3 regions of the Nocardioides sp. NPDC051685 genome follow, and region 2 is predicted to be linked to each of the others. Evidence: riboswitches for the same ligand, from Rfam matches in the RefSeq annotation. Region 2 holds a riboswitch; each other region holds the start of a gene.
The links. Region 2 has a riboswitch for cobalamin ahead of ACIA03_RS27460 (ribonucleotide-diphosphate reductase subunit beta). Riboswitches for the same ligand answer to the same signal wherever they lie in the genome.
Positions count from the first base shown of each region.

Region 1: it holds a riboswitch for cobalamin, as region 2 does, so the genes downstream of both, ACIA03_RS29630 (prenyltransferase/squalene oxidase repeat-containing protein) here and ACIA03_RS27460 (ribonucleotide-diphosphate reductase subunit beta) in region 2, are expected to answer to the same signal.
Region 3: it holds a riboswitch for cobalamin, as region 2 does, so the genes downstream of both, ACIA03_RS26730 (ABC transporter substrate-binding protein) here and ACIA03_RS27460 (ribonucleotide-diphosphate reductase subunit beta) in region 2, are expected to answer to the same signal.

Region 1 is NZ_JBITCR010000021.1:16,211-20,518, forward strand. Features, by position in the region: gene gatB (Asp-tRNA(Asn)/Glu-tRNA(Gln) amidotransferase subunit GatB) at 1-942, shown strand, start outside; gene ACIA03_RS29620 (NYN domain-containing protein) at 1,073-1,831, shown strand; gene ACIA03_RS29625 (glycoside hydrolase family 19 protein) at 1,842-2,489, opposite strand; cobalamin riboswitch at 2,530-2,679, shown strand; gene ACIA03_RS29630 (prenyltransferase/squalene oxidase repeat-containing protein) at 2,745-3,818, shown strand; gene ACIA03_RS29635 (hypothetical protein) at 3,812-4,308, shown strand, end outside.
Region 2 is NZ_JBITCR010000015.1:48,217-52,524, forward strand. Features, by position in the region: gene ACIA03_RS27450 ((2Fe-2S) ferredoxin domain-containing protein) at 1-283, opposite strand, end outside; gene ACIA03_RS27455 (ribonucleotide reductase N-terminal alpha domain-containing protein) at 422-2,119, opposite strand; gene ACIA03_RS27460 (ribonucleotide-diphosphate reductase subunit beta) at 2,119-3,117, opposite strand; cobalamin riboswitch at 3,242-3,459, opposite strand; gene ACIA03_RS27465 (CbtB-domain containing protein) at 3,694-3,909, shown strand; gene ACIA03_RS27470 (CbtA family protein) at 3,909-4,308, shown strand, end outside.
Region 3 is NZ_JBITCR010000014.1:43,602-47,909, reverse strand. Features, by position in the region: gene ACIA03_RS26740 (ABC transporter ATP-binding protein) at 1-456, opposite strand, end outside; gene ACIA03_RS26735 (FecCD family ABC transporter permease) at 453-1,598, opposite strand; gene ACIA03_RS26730 (ABC transporter substrate-binding protein) at 1,595-2,632, opposite strand; cobalamin riboswitch at 2,686-2,873, opposite strand; gene ACIA03_RS26725 (NAD(P)H-dependent oxidoreductase) at 2,902-3,600, opposite strand; gene ACIA03_RS26720 (sugar ABC transporter ATP-binding protein) at 3,779-4,308, shown strand, end outside.

The DNA of each region.
Region 1 (4,308 bases), on a different contig from region 2:
CCGCTCGTGGCCAAGGCCTATGTCGCCGCGCTGCGCGAGATCCTGCTGGGTCTGGGTGTCTCCGACGTACGCATGGACCAGGGCTCGATGCGCTGCGACGTCAACCTGTCGCTGTCCCCGAAGGGCTCCGACAAGCTGGGGACGCGCACCGAGACGAAGAACGTGAACTCGCTGCGCTCGGTCGAGCGGGCCGTACGTTTCGAGATGTCGCGTCACGCCGGGATCCTCGACGCGGGGGAGGCGATCTTCCAGGAGACCCGCCACTTCCACGAGGACACCGGCACCACCTCGGCCGGGCGCCCGAAGTCGGACGCCGACGACTACCGCTACTTCCCCGAGCCGGATCTCGTCCCGGTCGCGCCGAGCCGCGAATGGGTCGAGGAGCTGCGGGCGAGCCTGCCGGAGCGCACCGCTGACAAGCGGGCCCGCCTGCAGGTCGAGTGGGGCTACTCCGAGCTGGAGATGCGCGACGTCTGGGCAGCCGGCGCTCTGTCGCTGATCGAGGCGACGGTCGCCGAAGGAACCTCCCCGCAGGCGGCCCGCAAGTGGTGGATGGCCGAGCTCTCCCGCAGCGCCAACGACCGTGGCGTCGAGCTCGCCGAGGTCGGGGTCACCCCGGCTCAGGTCGCCGAGGTGCAGAAGCTGGTCGACGCCAAGACGCTCACCGACAAGCTGGCCCGCCAGGTCTTCGAGGGCCTGCTGGCCGGTGAGGGCAGCGTCGCCGAGATCATCGAGGCCCGCGGCCTCGCCGTGGTCTCCGACGACGGCGCCCTCGGTGCCGCCGTCGACGAGGCCATCGCCGCCCAGCCCGCGGTCGCGGAGAAGATCCGCGGCGGCAACCAGGCCGCGGCCGGTGCGCTCATCGGTGCGGTCATGAAGGCGACCGGTGGCAAGGCGGACGCCAAGCGTGTCCGCGAGCTGATCCTGGAGAAGCTCGCCTGAACCCACGCCGAGTCGGCTCGTTCTGACATCAAACTCCGCCGAGTCGGCGCGTCATGACGCGCCGACTCGGCGTTGGTTTTGGTCAGGATGAGCCGACTCGGCGGTGGGTGGCACTGGCAGACTGTCCGGCGTGACCGAGCCCTTCCGCATTGCCCTGCTCATCGACGCCGACAATGCACCCGCGACCAAGATCGACGCGATCCTGAACGACCTCGCCGAATACGGCGAGGTGACGATCCGCCGGGCCTACGGCAACTGGACCAAGCACGAGCTCAAGGGGTGGATCGGCGAGCTGCACGAAGCAGCGATCCGGCCGATGCAGCAGTTCGACCTGACCGCCCACAAGAACGCCTCCGACATGGCGCTCGCCATCGACGCGGTCGAGCTGCTGCACGCTGCCGTCCCGGACGCGTTCGCGCTGGTCTCCTCCGACTCCGACTTCACGCCGCTGGTCCACTACCTGCGGGAGAAGGGCCGGGCGGTCTACGGCTATGGCCGGGAGAAGACGCCGGCGCCGTTCAAGAGCGCCTGCACCCGGTTCACCGTCGTGGAGAAGCTCGGTGACACCGAGGAGGAGACCGAGGTCGACACCGAGCCCGGGACCCCGCGCACCCGCAAGCCGTCGTCGTCGGCGACCAACGGACAGCTGCTGAAGCGCAACGCCCGGCTGATCCAGCTGCTGCGCAACTCGATCGCCGCGGCCGCAGACGACGACGGCTGGGCCCTGGTCGGCACGGTCGTCTCCCGCATCCGCAACCAGTCCTCCGAGGATCCGCGCAACTACGGGTACGCCACCTGGACCAAGCTGATCAAGGCGATCGACCTCTTCGAGCTCAAGGACGAAGGCACCTCGGCGATCGCGGTCAGCGACAAGCGCACGAAGAAATGACGTACCTCTTCTAGGGCCTGGCCGCAGAGTCCTGGGCTGCTTTCGGGCGGGCGCACTTGATCCCCTTGGGCACCGACCCGTTGAGGTGCTTCAGTGCGGCCTTGAAGTCGCGGCAGCGCTCGGCGTCCTCCTCCTTGTCGTGGGGGTAGCCGATCGCCGCGTTGACCTTGCCCATCTCGAGGGCGTCGGCGAGCGGGTTGATGTCGCGGGCGACGGTCCAGTACCACCGCGAGATCGGCGCGCTGTAGTCCAGCGACCTGGCCAGCTCGGGGCGGCGGCGCAGGTCGATCCCGAAGTAGGCGCCGGCGTCGGTGTAATTGGCCTTCCCGGTCAGCTGGATGTAGCCGCGGCCGGTGAACTTCCGCTTGTCGCGACCCTTGGCGTCGTGGTGGAGGGAGCTCTCGTTGACGAGCGTGGCCAGATAGGCCGACTGCCGGTAGGCGGTGGTGATCCCGGCGTCGGCCATGGCCCGGTTGAGGGTCGGGAGCCCGGTCTCGACGGTCTTCCGGTCACCGACCTTGTCGCCGAACATGGCGACCAGATCGGCGTACGTGACCGATGTCCGGTCCGGCTCCGCGACCGCTGTCGTGGTCGGGCAGAGGGCGAGAAGGGTGGCCGAGATCGACGCTGCGACAAGGCCGAGAATCCTGTGGCGCATGGGGACAGAGTGACTGCTCTGCGGCGATCCCGCAAGCACGGCCGGCCCGGCATAAGATGGCCCCCTCTATCAACACACGCCGTGGTGGGGGAAGCCGGTCGAATCCCGGCGCTGACCCGCAACCGTAGGCCCAGGACACCGACGGTGCCCTGAGCGAGCCGGAGCACCTGCCGACGGACGCGTACTGACCTGACGCTGTCGTGGAAAGCAGCGGGTCGGCCCTGGGCCTTCCCGACGAACAGCGCGGAAGGAACCATGAAGAAGACCGTCCTCGGCGGCATCGTCGCCGCCCTTGCCCTCACCTCGCTCGCCGGCTGTGGCGAGAAGACCGTCGAGGAGGGGGAGAAGCCCACCTACGACGCGAAGGTGTCGACCTCCGTGGCCGACTGGCTCGTCGCCCAGGCACCGAAGGGTGTGGCCCGCAACGCGCAGTACGGCACCGACGACTTCGGGCTCAGCGCCGACATCGGGATCGCGCTGGCCGAGGTCGGTGGCTACGACGAGGAGATCGCCACGATCACCGCCGCGGTCATGAAGAACAAGAAGGCCTACACCTCGCCCGGGTTCGGCACCATCACCTCGGCCGGCGCCACCGCGAAGGCGCTCGTCCTCCAGCAGAACATCGACGCCTCCGACCCCGCCCTGCTGAAGCAGCTCGAGGGCACCGTGGCCGCGAACGGCCGCATCGCCGACAAGCTCGACCCCAAGAACAAGAAGGCGGCCGACTACTCCAACACCATCGGCCAGTCGTACGCCGTGTGGGCCCTCAACAACGCCGAGAGCACGAAGGCCGCGGCCGCGACGGAGTTCTTGGCCGGGCAGCAGTGCGAGGAGGGCTGGTTCCGGGTCACCTTCGCGGCTGACCCCACGGCCGCCGACCAGACCTGCGACGCCGACCCCAAGGCCGTGCCGGACGCGGACGCCACCGCGTTCGCCCTGATCGCGCTCTCGGGCGTGGCGTCCCCGGAGGCGGAGAAGGCCGTCAAGGCCGGCGTGGAGTGGCTGAAGGAGACTCAGGCCGAGGACGGGTCCTTCAAGGCGGCCACCGGCAACATCGCCAACTCCAACACCACCGGCCTGGCCGGATGGGCCTTCGGGCGCGCGGGTGAGACCGAGTCCGCGGAGAAGGCGGCGACCTGGGTCGCCGAGCACGTCGTGACCTGCGGCGACGACGTCGGCGCGGTGGCCTACGACGACGCCGCCCTGACCGACGGCAACACCAAGGGCCTGACCAAGGAGTCCGAGGGGATGTACCGCCTCGCGGCTGCCCAGGCGCTCCCGTCCCTCGTCTTCCTGCCCAAGGACACGACCACGAAGAGCTCGTGCTGAGCCCACGGTTCGCGCTGGTGGCCCTGGCGATGCTCGCCGGGGCCACCGCCCCCGTCGTCACCCCGGCCTCCGGGTCCGCCGCCGAGGCGTGCGGCGGCGTCACCGTCGTGGTCGAACCCAACGCCCTGGGCGGCGAGCCGGAGGTCGTCTGCGTCCAGCCCGCCGAGGGCGACACCGGCGCCGATCTGTTCGAGAAGGCCGGACATCCGCTGACCTATGTGACCTCGATGCCCAGCGTCGTGTGCCGCATCGACGGCCGGCCGGAGGCGGCCGGCTGCGCCCAGATGCCGCCTGCCGACGCCTACTGGTCGCTGTGGGTCACCGACGATTCGGGGGCCTGGAGCTATGCCTCCAGAAATGTTACCGAAATCAGCGTGACCTCCGGGCAGGGTGTTGCGTTCACGTGGATAGACGACGATGTCGTTACCGCTCCGGCGACGGAGCTTGGGGATGCTGTGGGGGCGCCCTCAAGCCCGTCGCCGGAGTTATT
Region 2 (4,308 bases):
ACTGCGCCAGCGCATCGGCGACATGGGCCGTGCCCGCCCGGGCGACCCAGACCGGCCGTGCCCCACGCTGCCGCCCCTCGGGTGAGGGGCCGACGACCACGACGTCGGCACGCTCGCAGGGGCCGAGGCAGTCGGCGACACGTACGGTCGCCGAGTCCCCGGCCGCCGCGTTCAGCGTCGTGAGCACGGCCGCATGGTCCACCCCGGGCGACTTCCGCTCCGTCCCGCAGCAGCAGCCGCGGCAGACCGTCAGCGTCGGCCGCCCGGTGGTGGGGTCGCTCATCCTTCGCAGGCCTCGCAGTCCGGGCCGTTCTCGATGGCACAGACCGCGGCGTCGCTCCAGTCGTCCCAGGTCAGGTCGTCGATGGCGTCGGTGGTGGTCGGGTTCTCGTTCATGATCCTGCCTCTGTCGTCGAAGTGGTCAGTTGGTGCGGGTCTGCTTGCTGGCCTGGATGCCGGCTCGCGAGCGGAGGTAGTACAGGCTCTTGATGTTCGGGTCGAGCAGCGCGAGCTTGTGGATCTTGCTGATGTACTGCGGGGTCGCGTCGGCCTGGAAGAACAGGTTGAGCGACTGGGACTGGTCGATGTAGACCTGCCGGTCGGAGGCCCGGGCCAGCAGGATCTCCTGGTCGATCTCGTAGCCGGTCCGGAAGACCTCCTTCTCGTGGTCATCGAGCCACGAGACGTGCTGCACGGATCCACCGTTGTCGATGATGTCGGAGATGTGGGCCTGGTCGTAGACGCCACGCTCCTTCATCACCTCGACGAGGTTCTGGTTGGCCCGCGGCATCTCGCCGGCCGAGGTGGTCTGGTTCCAGACGTTGGCGACGTACGGCTCGATGCCCTGGCTGGTGCCGCCGACGATCACCGCGGTGCTCATCGTCGGCGCGATCGCCATCAGGTGGGAGTTGCGCCGGCCGACGCACCACTCCGGGATGCCCGCGACTGACCCCATCCACCGCGACGCGGCATCGGCGCGCGAGGAGATCCGCTCGAAGATGTCCTTGTTCAGCGCCGCTGCCTTGTCCGACTCGAACGGCACCCGCTGCTTCTGCAGGTAGTCGTGGTAGCCCATCACGCCCAGGCCTAGGCTGCGGGCCTTCTCGGTGTAGCGCACCGCCCGCTCCAGACCACGGATGGTGCGGGCCTTGCGCACGAACGCCTCGGCGACCGCGTCGAGGAAGACCGTCGCGACGTACGCCGTGTCCTGGTCCTTCCACTCGTCATAGGTCGACAGGTTCAGCGAGGAGAGCACGCAGGTGTAGGAGTGGTCCTCGTCGGAGAAGAGGGTGATCTCCGAGCACAGGTTGGAGGCCTTGTTCTCCAGCCCGTTGGCCTTGTAGGACTCGGTCTGCGCCGCGTTGACGGTGTCGACCTTCCAGATGTAGCCCTTGCCCAGCACCACCCGGATCTTCAGCACCCGCTGGTAGCGCTCGAGCGCATCCTTGTCGCCGGCCAGCATCCGGTCGATGAACGCCTGGCTGAAGATCCAGCCGACGTTCTTGTTGGCCGGCTCGCGGAAGATCAGGTCGGCGAGCTCGTAGAAGTCGGGGTGGTCCACCGGCAGGTAGCCCGCCCAGGAGCCGCGGCGGGTCGCGCCCTGGCTGATCTGGTTGGTCATCTCTACGAAGTTGCAGAAGACCGGGACGACCCCGTTGGCCTTGCCGTTGTCGCTGAACTTCGCGCCCCGGGGCCGGACGTCACCGAGGTACGCCGAGGTGCCGAACCCGTTCTGGGACAGGATCGCCGCCTCCTTGAGGGTCTCGTAGAAGCCCCAGACCGAGTCCTCGACGTACGAGCCCTCGCACGAGACCGGCAGACCCCGGTCGGTGCCGAGGTTGGAGAGCACCGGGGTCGACGGCGAGAGCCAGCCGTTCCAGATCGCCTCGAAGAACACTGGCGTCCAGGAGACGCCGTCCTCGCGGGCGTACATCTCGTCGGCCAGCTCCCCGGCCGTCCTGGCGATGGTCTCGTAGCGCTCGCGGACGCTCTGCCCGTCCACGGTGTACTTGGCCTTGAACATCGCGTAGCCCGCGGTGGTCATGAACGCGGGCACGATGCCCTCGGCCTGCAGCGCCTTGCGCTCGGCGGAGAGTGCCTCCCAGTTGCTGTTCGCCATCAGAACTCAAACTCCGTCTCGCCGATGTTGCGGTTGTATTCGTTGCCGGTGACCTGGAAGAAGTCGTGGAACTGGGTGCCGTTGATGCCGTTGTAGAACCATTCGGCGACCGGGTTGGCCTCGACCCCGAACAGCGGCTCCATCCGCATGTTCTCCAGCGTCATGTCGACCCGGGACTTCACGAACGTCTCCAGGTCGGCCTGCTCGATGCCGGTGATCGGCCCGTCGGCGAAGAGCATCTCCACGATCCGGGCCTCGTGGGCGTAGAGGTGCTCGGCGACGCCCCGGACGCGGGCGAACAGGTCGTCGCGCTCGGCCTCGAACTTGTCGGCCGGCACCGTGGCGGCGTACTCGTCGAGGGTGGTGTTGAACAGCCAGGCACCGCCGGTGGCGTGCAGGTTCTCGTCGCGGGCGGAGAAGTTGATGCCGCTGATCACGTTCTGCAGCAGGTTCTTGCCGCCGGACTGGAAGTGCTTGAGGAAGGCGAAGTTGGAGTAGAGGACGCAGTTCTCCATCAGCGTGAAGACGCTCAGCGCGTAGAGCAGGTCCTCGTCGGCGATGGCGTCCCACACGAAGGCGATCCGCTCGGCCAGCACCGGGTCGTTCTTGTAGGAGTCGTAGAACTCCTCGGTGTCGATCATCAGCGTCTTGTTGAGCTTCGCGTAGAACGGCGCGTGCATGTTCAGCTCGGCGAACGAGAAGGCGTTGGTCATCATCTGGATCTCGGGCCGCGGGAACGCGTGGAACAGCCGGTCGCCCCACACCTCGCCGCCGAGGATCAGCTCGTAGATGGTGAACAGCTTCAGTGTGGTCTTGACCGCGGCCTGCTCGGCGTCGGTCATGTTGACCAGGAAGTCCTGCTTGTCGTTCTCGACCGGGATCTCCTCGGCGGTCCAGAAGATGCTCCGCTGCTTCTTGGCCAGGTCCTCGGCCATCGGATAGTCGAAGACGTACGCCGACTTCTCGGTGCGGATCGGTAGACCCTCGGTATCGATCAACTCTTCAGCCCTTCGTGCGCGGGCTGCGCGGCCCGCTCGGATGTCTCGTGCATCCGTGCCGGGGCAGGAGAGGACGGCGTCGTACGCGCTCGATCCCCTGACCTTCCCTCGAGGTCGCGGACCCCACCATGAGGTGGGCACTGGCAGGTCTTCGGACTCGTGGGCGTGATCGTGTGCTGTCCTAGTGGCCGTCGCTTCCCAGGAGCCGGCTTGCTCCCAGTGCTTCGTGACGGCGGTCGTTCCCACTCACCGCTGCGGGGCAGTCCCGGACTCACACCGGGTTCCCTCTTGCCTCTCCCGCCCCGTCGCCGAGAAGGGAGAACCAGCTGCGAGGACCACTATATGCGGGAATTACACCAATGCAACTTCCTAGATGTTGTGCTTCTCCCGGTCCTTGGAACGGTGCGGATGCGGGCCGAGGCCGGACATGGCATGATGCGGTCAACGGACCTGAGGAAGCCGGTGGAACTCCGGCACAGTCGCGCTACTGTGACATCGCCTCGCGGCGGTGGAGTCAGACCCGAAGGTCCGTCCAACCCCATCGAACAGGGACGCAGGTATCCCTGAGGAGGACATATGTCGCAGCACGCTGTTGCACCCGTCGCCGGTGCAGAACTGCCCACCATTCCGCTCCGTGAGCTCGCCCCCTGGGCGCTCTTCTTCGGACTGCTCGGTCTCCTGGCGCTCTTCTTCATCAGCGCCGACCAGGGCGCGATCTCGATCCCGTCCGGCACGCTGATCCACGAGTGGGTCCACGACGGTCGTCACCTGCTCGGTTACCCCTGCCACTGATGAGCCCGCGTGCTTTTCTCGTACGCGGCCTGCTAGCTGGACTCCTCGCCGGAGTCGCCACCTTCCTGGTGGCGTACGCCGTCGGTGAGCCGCAGGTCGGTGCTGCCATCGCGCTGGAGGCCATCTCATCAGAGGACAGTGGTGCCGACGGGCACTCGCACTCGCATGCCGCCGAAGGTGCTGAGGGTGAGGAGGAGACCGCCGAGGTCTCCCGCACCAACCAGAGCACCTGGGGGCTGCTGACCGGCACCCTGGCGATCGGCGTCGCGCTCGGGGGCATCCTCGGGCTGGTCGCGGCCGGCACCCTGGGTCGGCTCGGACGGCTCACGCCCGGCCAGTCGACGGCGCTCGTCACCCTGATCGGGTTCGTCGCGGTCGCGCTGGTGCCGTTCCTCAAGT
Region 3 (4,308 bases), on a different contig from region 2:
CCGGGCGATCTGCGTACGTTGCCGCTCGCCGCCCGACAGCGTCGAGAAGCGCTGGTCGAGGCGGTCGGCGATGCCGGCGTGGGTGGCCGCCTCCTCGATGACGGCGCGGTCCCGGGCGCTGTCGGGCGCCCATGCCGGGCGGTGGGGGACCCGGCCGAGCGCGACGACGTCGCGTACCCGGAGATCCTGGCTGGTCGCCGGCTCCTGCTCGACGACCGCGAGCCGACGCGCCAGCCGACGCCGGGACATCCCGGCGAGCGGGCTGCCGTCGAGGCGTACGTCGCCGGAGGAGGGCGGCCGGAGCCCGGCCAGGATCCGGATGAGCGAGGACTTCCCGGAGCCGTTGGGTCCGAGCAGCCCGACAGTGGCGCCGTCCTCGACCCGGAGGGACACGTCGTCGACGACGAGACGGCCACGCGGCGCCCAGTGGACCCGGCCGGCCTCGAGCGCGGTCATCGCCGGGCCCTCATCAGCACGACGGCGAAGGCGGGCACTCCGACCAGCGCGGTCGCGACTCCGACCGGGAGCTCCTCGGGGTCGATCACCGTCCGGGCCGCGGTGTCGACCCAGATCAGGAAGATCGCGCCGAGCAGCGCCGTGGCCGGGAGCAGCAGCCGGTGTCCGACCCCGACCAGCGCCCGGGCGAGATGGGGCAGGACCAGCCCGACGAAGCCGATCGCGCCGGACGTGGAAACGATGACGGCCGTCATCAGCGCCGTCAGCACCAGCAGCACCGCCCGGATGCGCGTGACGTCGACGCCCAGGGATGCCGCCGCGTCGTTGCCGAAGGCGAACGCGTCCAGCCACCCGGCGCCCGCGACGCAGCAGAGCAGCCCGCCGAGCACGATCACCCCGCAGACGAGTACGTCGGTCCAGCTCGCCGAGGAGAGCGAGCCGAGCAGCCAGAAGAGCACCCCGCGCGTCTGCTCGGCGTCCGCCGCGGTGAACACGATGAACGAGGTCAGGGCCGAGAACAGCTGGGTGGCGGCGATGCCGGCCAGCACGAGCCGGTCGGTGGTGCCGCCCGCGAGCGAGGCGAGCAGCAGCACGAGTGCGAACGATGCCAGCGCACCCACGAAGGCCCCGGTGGAGAGCCCGATCGCGCCCGACCCGATGCCGAGCACGACGATCGAGACCGCTCCGGTGGAGGCGCCCGAGGAGATGCCGAGCACGAACGGGTCGGCGAGCGGGTTGCGCAGCAGCGACTGCAGGATCACCCCGCAGATGGCCAGCCCCGCCCCGCAGATCCCCGCCAGCAACGTACGCGGCAGCCGCAGGTCCCACACGATGCTCTGCTGGAGCAGGGTGAGGTCGGACGAGCCGATGCCCACCCGGTCGGCTACGACGCCGTAGACGTCGGCGACGCCCAGGTCCGAGGGCCCGACCGTGATCGCGCCCGCCACCGAGGCCAGCACCAGCAGGGGAGCCAGACCCAACAGGACGCCGGTGACCCCGATCGCCGAGGCGTCACCTACGTCGGCCGAGGCGTCACCTACGTCGGCCGAGGCGTCACGGCCGTGCCAGGTCGGCCGACCGGGGTGACGCTTCGGCCGACCGGAGTGACGCCTCGGCTCGGGAACTTGCGCCCGGAGCGTCATAGGCCCAGGTCGGCGAGCTGGTCGGCGACGTTCTCGACCGCGTACACGGTGCGGATGGAGGGGTTGAGCTCGGCGCCGGAGAGCGTCACGAAGCGGTCGTTGCGGACAGCGTCCATCCGGGCGGTGACCGGGTTGCTCTTCAGGTAGTCGATCTTCGCGCGGGCGGTCTCGGCGGTCTGGCTCTTGCGGGTCAGGTCGCCGAGGACGATGACGTCGGGGTTGCGTTCGGCGACGGTCTCCCAGTTGATCTGCGGCCACTCGTCGGTGGTGTCGTCGAAGACGTTCTCGATGCCGAGGGCGCGGCCGATGATGCCGGGGCCGCCACAGCAGCCGGCCAGATAGGGCGACTCGGAGTTGGCGAACCAGTACATCGCGCTCACCTCGCTCTCCGGCGCCTTCCTCTCGGCTGCCTCGAGGCGCCGAGACAGGTCGGCGACGAGCTTCTCGCCGCGCTCGGGTACGCCGAAGATCCGCGCCAGCTCGGTGATCTCCTGGTAGATCGTCTCGATCTCGAGAGGGTCCAGACGGGTGCCGTCGTCGTCGCCCTCGTTGTCCTTCACGCACTCGGCGGGGGAGAGGTAGGAGCCGACGCCCAGCTTCTCCAGGTCCTCGGGTGTGGTCACCCCGCCCTCGCCCAGGGTGCTGATGAACGAGGCGGTGACGAAGTCGGGCTCCGCCTCCAGGACGCGCTCGTAGGAGGGCCAGTTGTCGGCGAGCCGGGGAATACGCTCGTTGTCCTCGGCGAGCGAGTCGAGCACCGGGTCGGTCCAGACCGCGGTGCCGACCATCCGGTCGGCGAGGCCGAGCGAGAGCAGGATCTCGGTAGAGCCCTGATTGAGCGAGACCGCGCGCTCGGGCGGTGCCTCGAGCGTGATCTCGCGCCCGCAGTTGGTCAGCGTGAGCGGGAAGCCGGCGGTGTCGCCGCCCGCCTGCTGTGCTCCGGAGGGCTGGTCGGCGGCGCAGCCGGCCAGCGTGGAGCCGAGCACCAGAACGGTGCTCGCGGTGATCGTTCGGATGGTGCGAGGCAGGTGCACGTCGGTCCTCGAGCGGGTCGCGGGCTGGTGCGCGTCGCCCGTGCTGACCCGCAGCGGTCTGCTGCAGGGCCAGCAGGTCTTCGGACTCGGGATCGACCGGCGCGAGACGCCTTCCCAGGCCCGAGGGCCCAGTGGCACAGTGTCCCGTCCGTCACCCACACCGCTGCGCGTCAGTCCCGGACTCTCACCGGGTTCCCGTGCCGGGACTACGTCCCGAGCGGCTGGCCCGACGACCGTAGCAGGCGGCCCAACCTCTCCGAGGCACGACCTCAGCCCTCGCGGTGGGCGCTCAGCCCGTCCTCCCCGGGCGCGACCGAGTCGTGAAGCCTGATGGTGTGGTCGTAGTGCTCCTCGGCCATGGGGCGGTAGTCGATCCGCGGCTCCGTCATCACGCCCTCGAGACGTACGCTCAGGTCGGCCTCGATCCGCGCCATGACCTGGGCGTCGATGGTGTCGGCGTCGGTGATCAGGTGCGGGCGCAGCGGGTCCATCCCGGTGTACCAGAAGGTGCCGTGCAGCAGCGGCCACAGGACGTCCTCGATGTGGCCGCTGATCCCGCGCGGACCGAGGGTGGCGGCCCGGTCTCCGGCGGTGACGATCGTCAGCGCACGCTTGCCGGCCAGGCCGCCCTTGCCGTACTTGAGCGGCTTGCCCGTCTCCGGATCGGGTACGTCGAAGGCGAACCCCGACTCGAAGACCCGGTCGATCCAGCCCTTGAGGATGGCCGGCACGGAATACCACCACAACGGGAACTGCACGACGAGCAGATCAGCGGCCCGCAGCCGCTCCTGGTGGCGGCGTACGTCGGCTTCGCCGCGTTCCACCAGAAGTGGATTGAAACCTTCTCGATAGAGGTCGATCTCGTCGACGGTCCAGCCGGCGGCGACGAGAGCGTTCCGGCCCGCCTCTTGCAGCCGTCCGTTGAGCGACGACGCGTGCGGATGTGCCCATACCCAGAGTGCGTGCATGGGGCTCTCAACGCGGTCTGACGCGGCAGGATTCCCGTCCGGAAGGGGGCGGGTCCCGACCTGATGCGACGACAAAGTCCGTACCTCGCTCAAATTAGCGGCCGCAGAGTGTTGACGTATGTGATTGCCATCACTAGCGTAAACCACACTTGAAACCTTTCAATTCGAGGAGTTGCCCATGCCGGACACACCCGCCGCACTGGAGCTGCGGGACGTGGCCAAGTCGTTCGGCCCCGTACGCGCCCTCCGGACCGGTTGCCTTCGGGTCGAGGCCGGATCCATTCACGCGCTCGTGGGGGAGAACGGAGCCGGGAAGTCGACCCTGGTCAAGATCGTCGCCGGGCTCTACCGCCGCGACGCCGGCGACTACCTGCTCGCCGGGGAGCAGGTCGACTTCCGCAACACCGCCGAGGCCAAGCAGGCCGGCGTCGCGGTCATCTACCAGGAGCCGACCCTCTTCCCGGACCTCTCGGTCACCGAGAACATCTTCATGGGACGCCAGCCGACCAACCGCTGGGGCAGGATCGACCGCGCCGCGATGCGCGCCGAGGTCGTCGAGCTCTTCGCCCGGCTCGGCGTGCCGATCGAGCCCGACCGGCCGACCGAGGGCCTCTCGATCGCCGACCAGCAGCTGATCGAGATCGCCAAGGCGCTCTCGCTCGACGCCAAGGTCCTGATCATGGACGAGCCGACCGCGGCCCTGTCGGG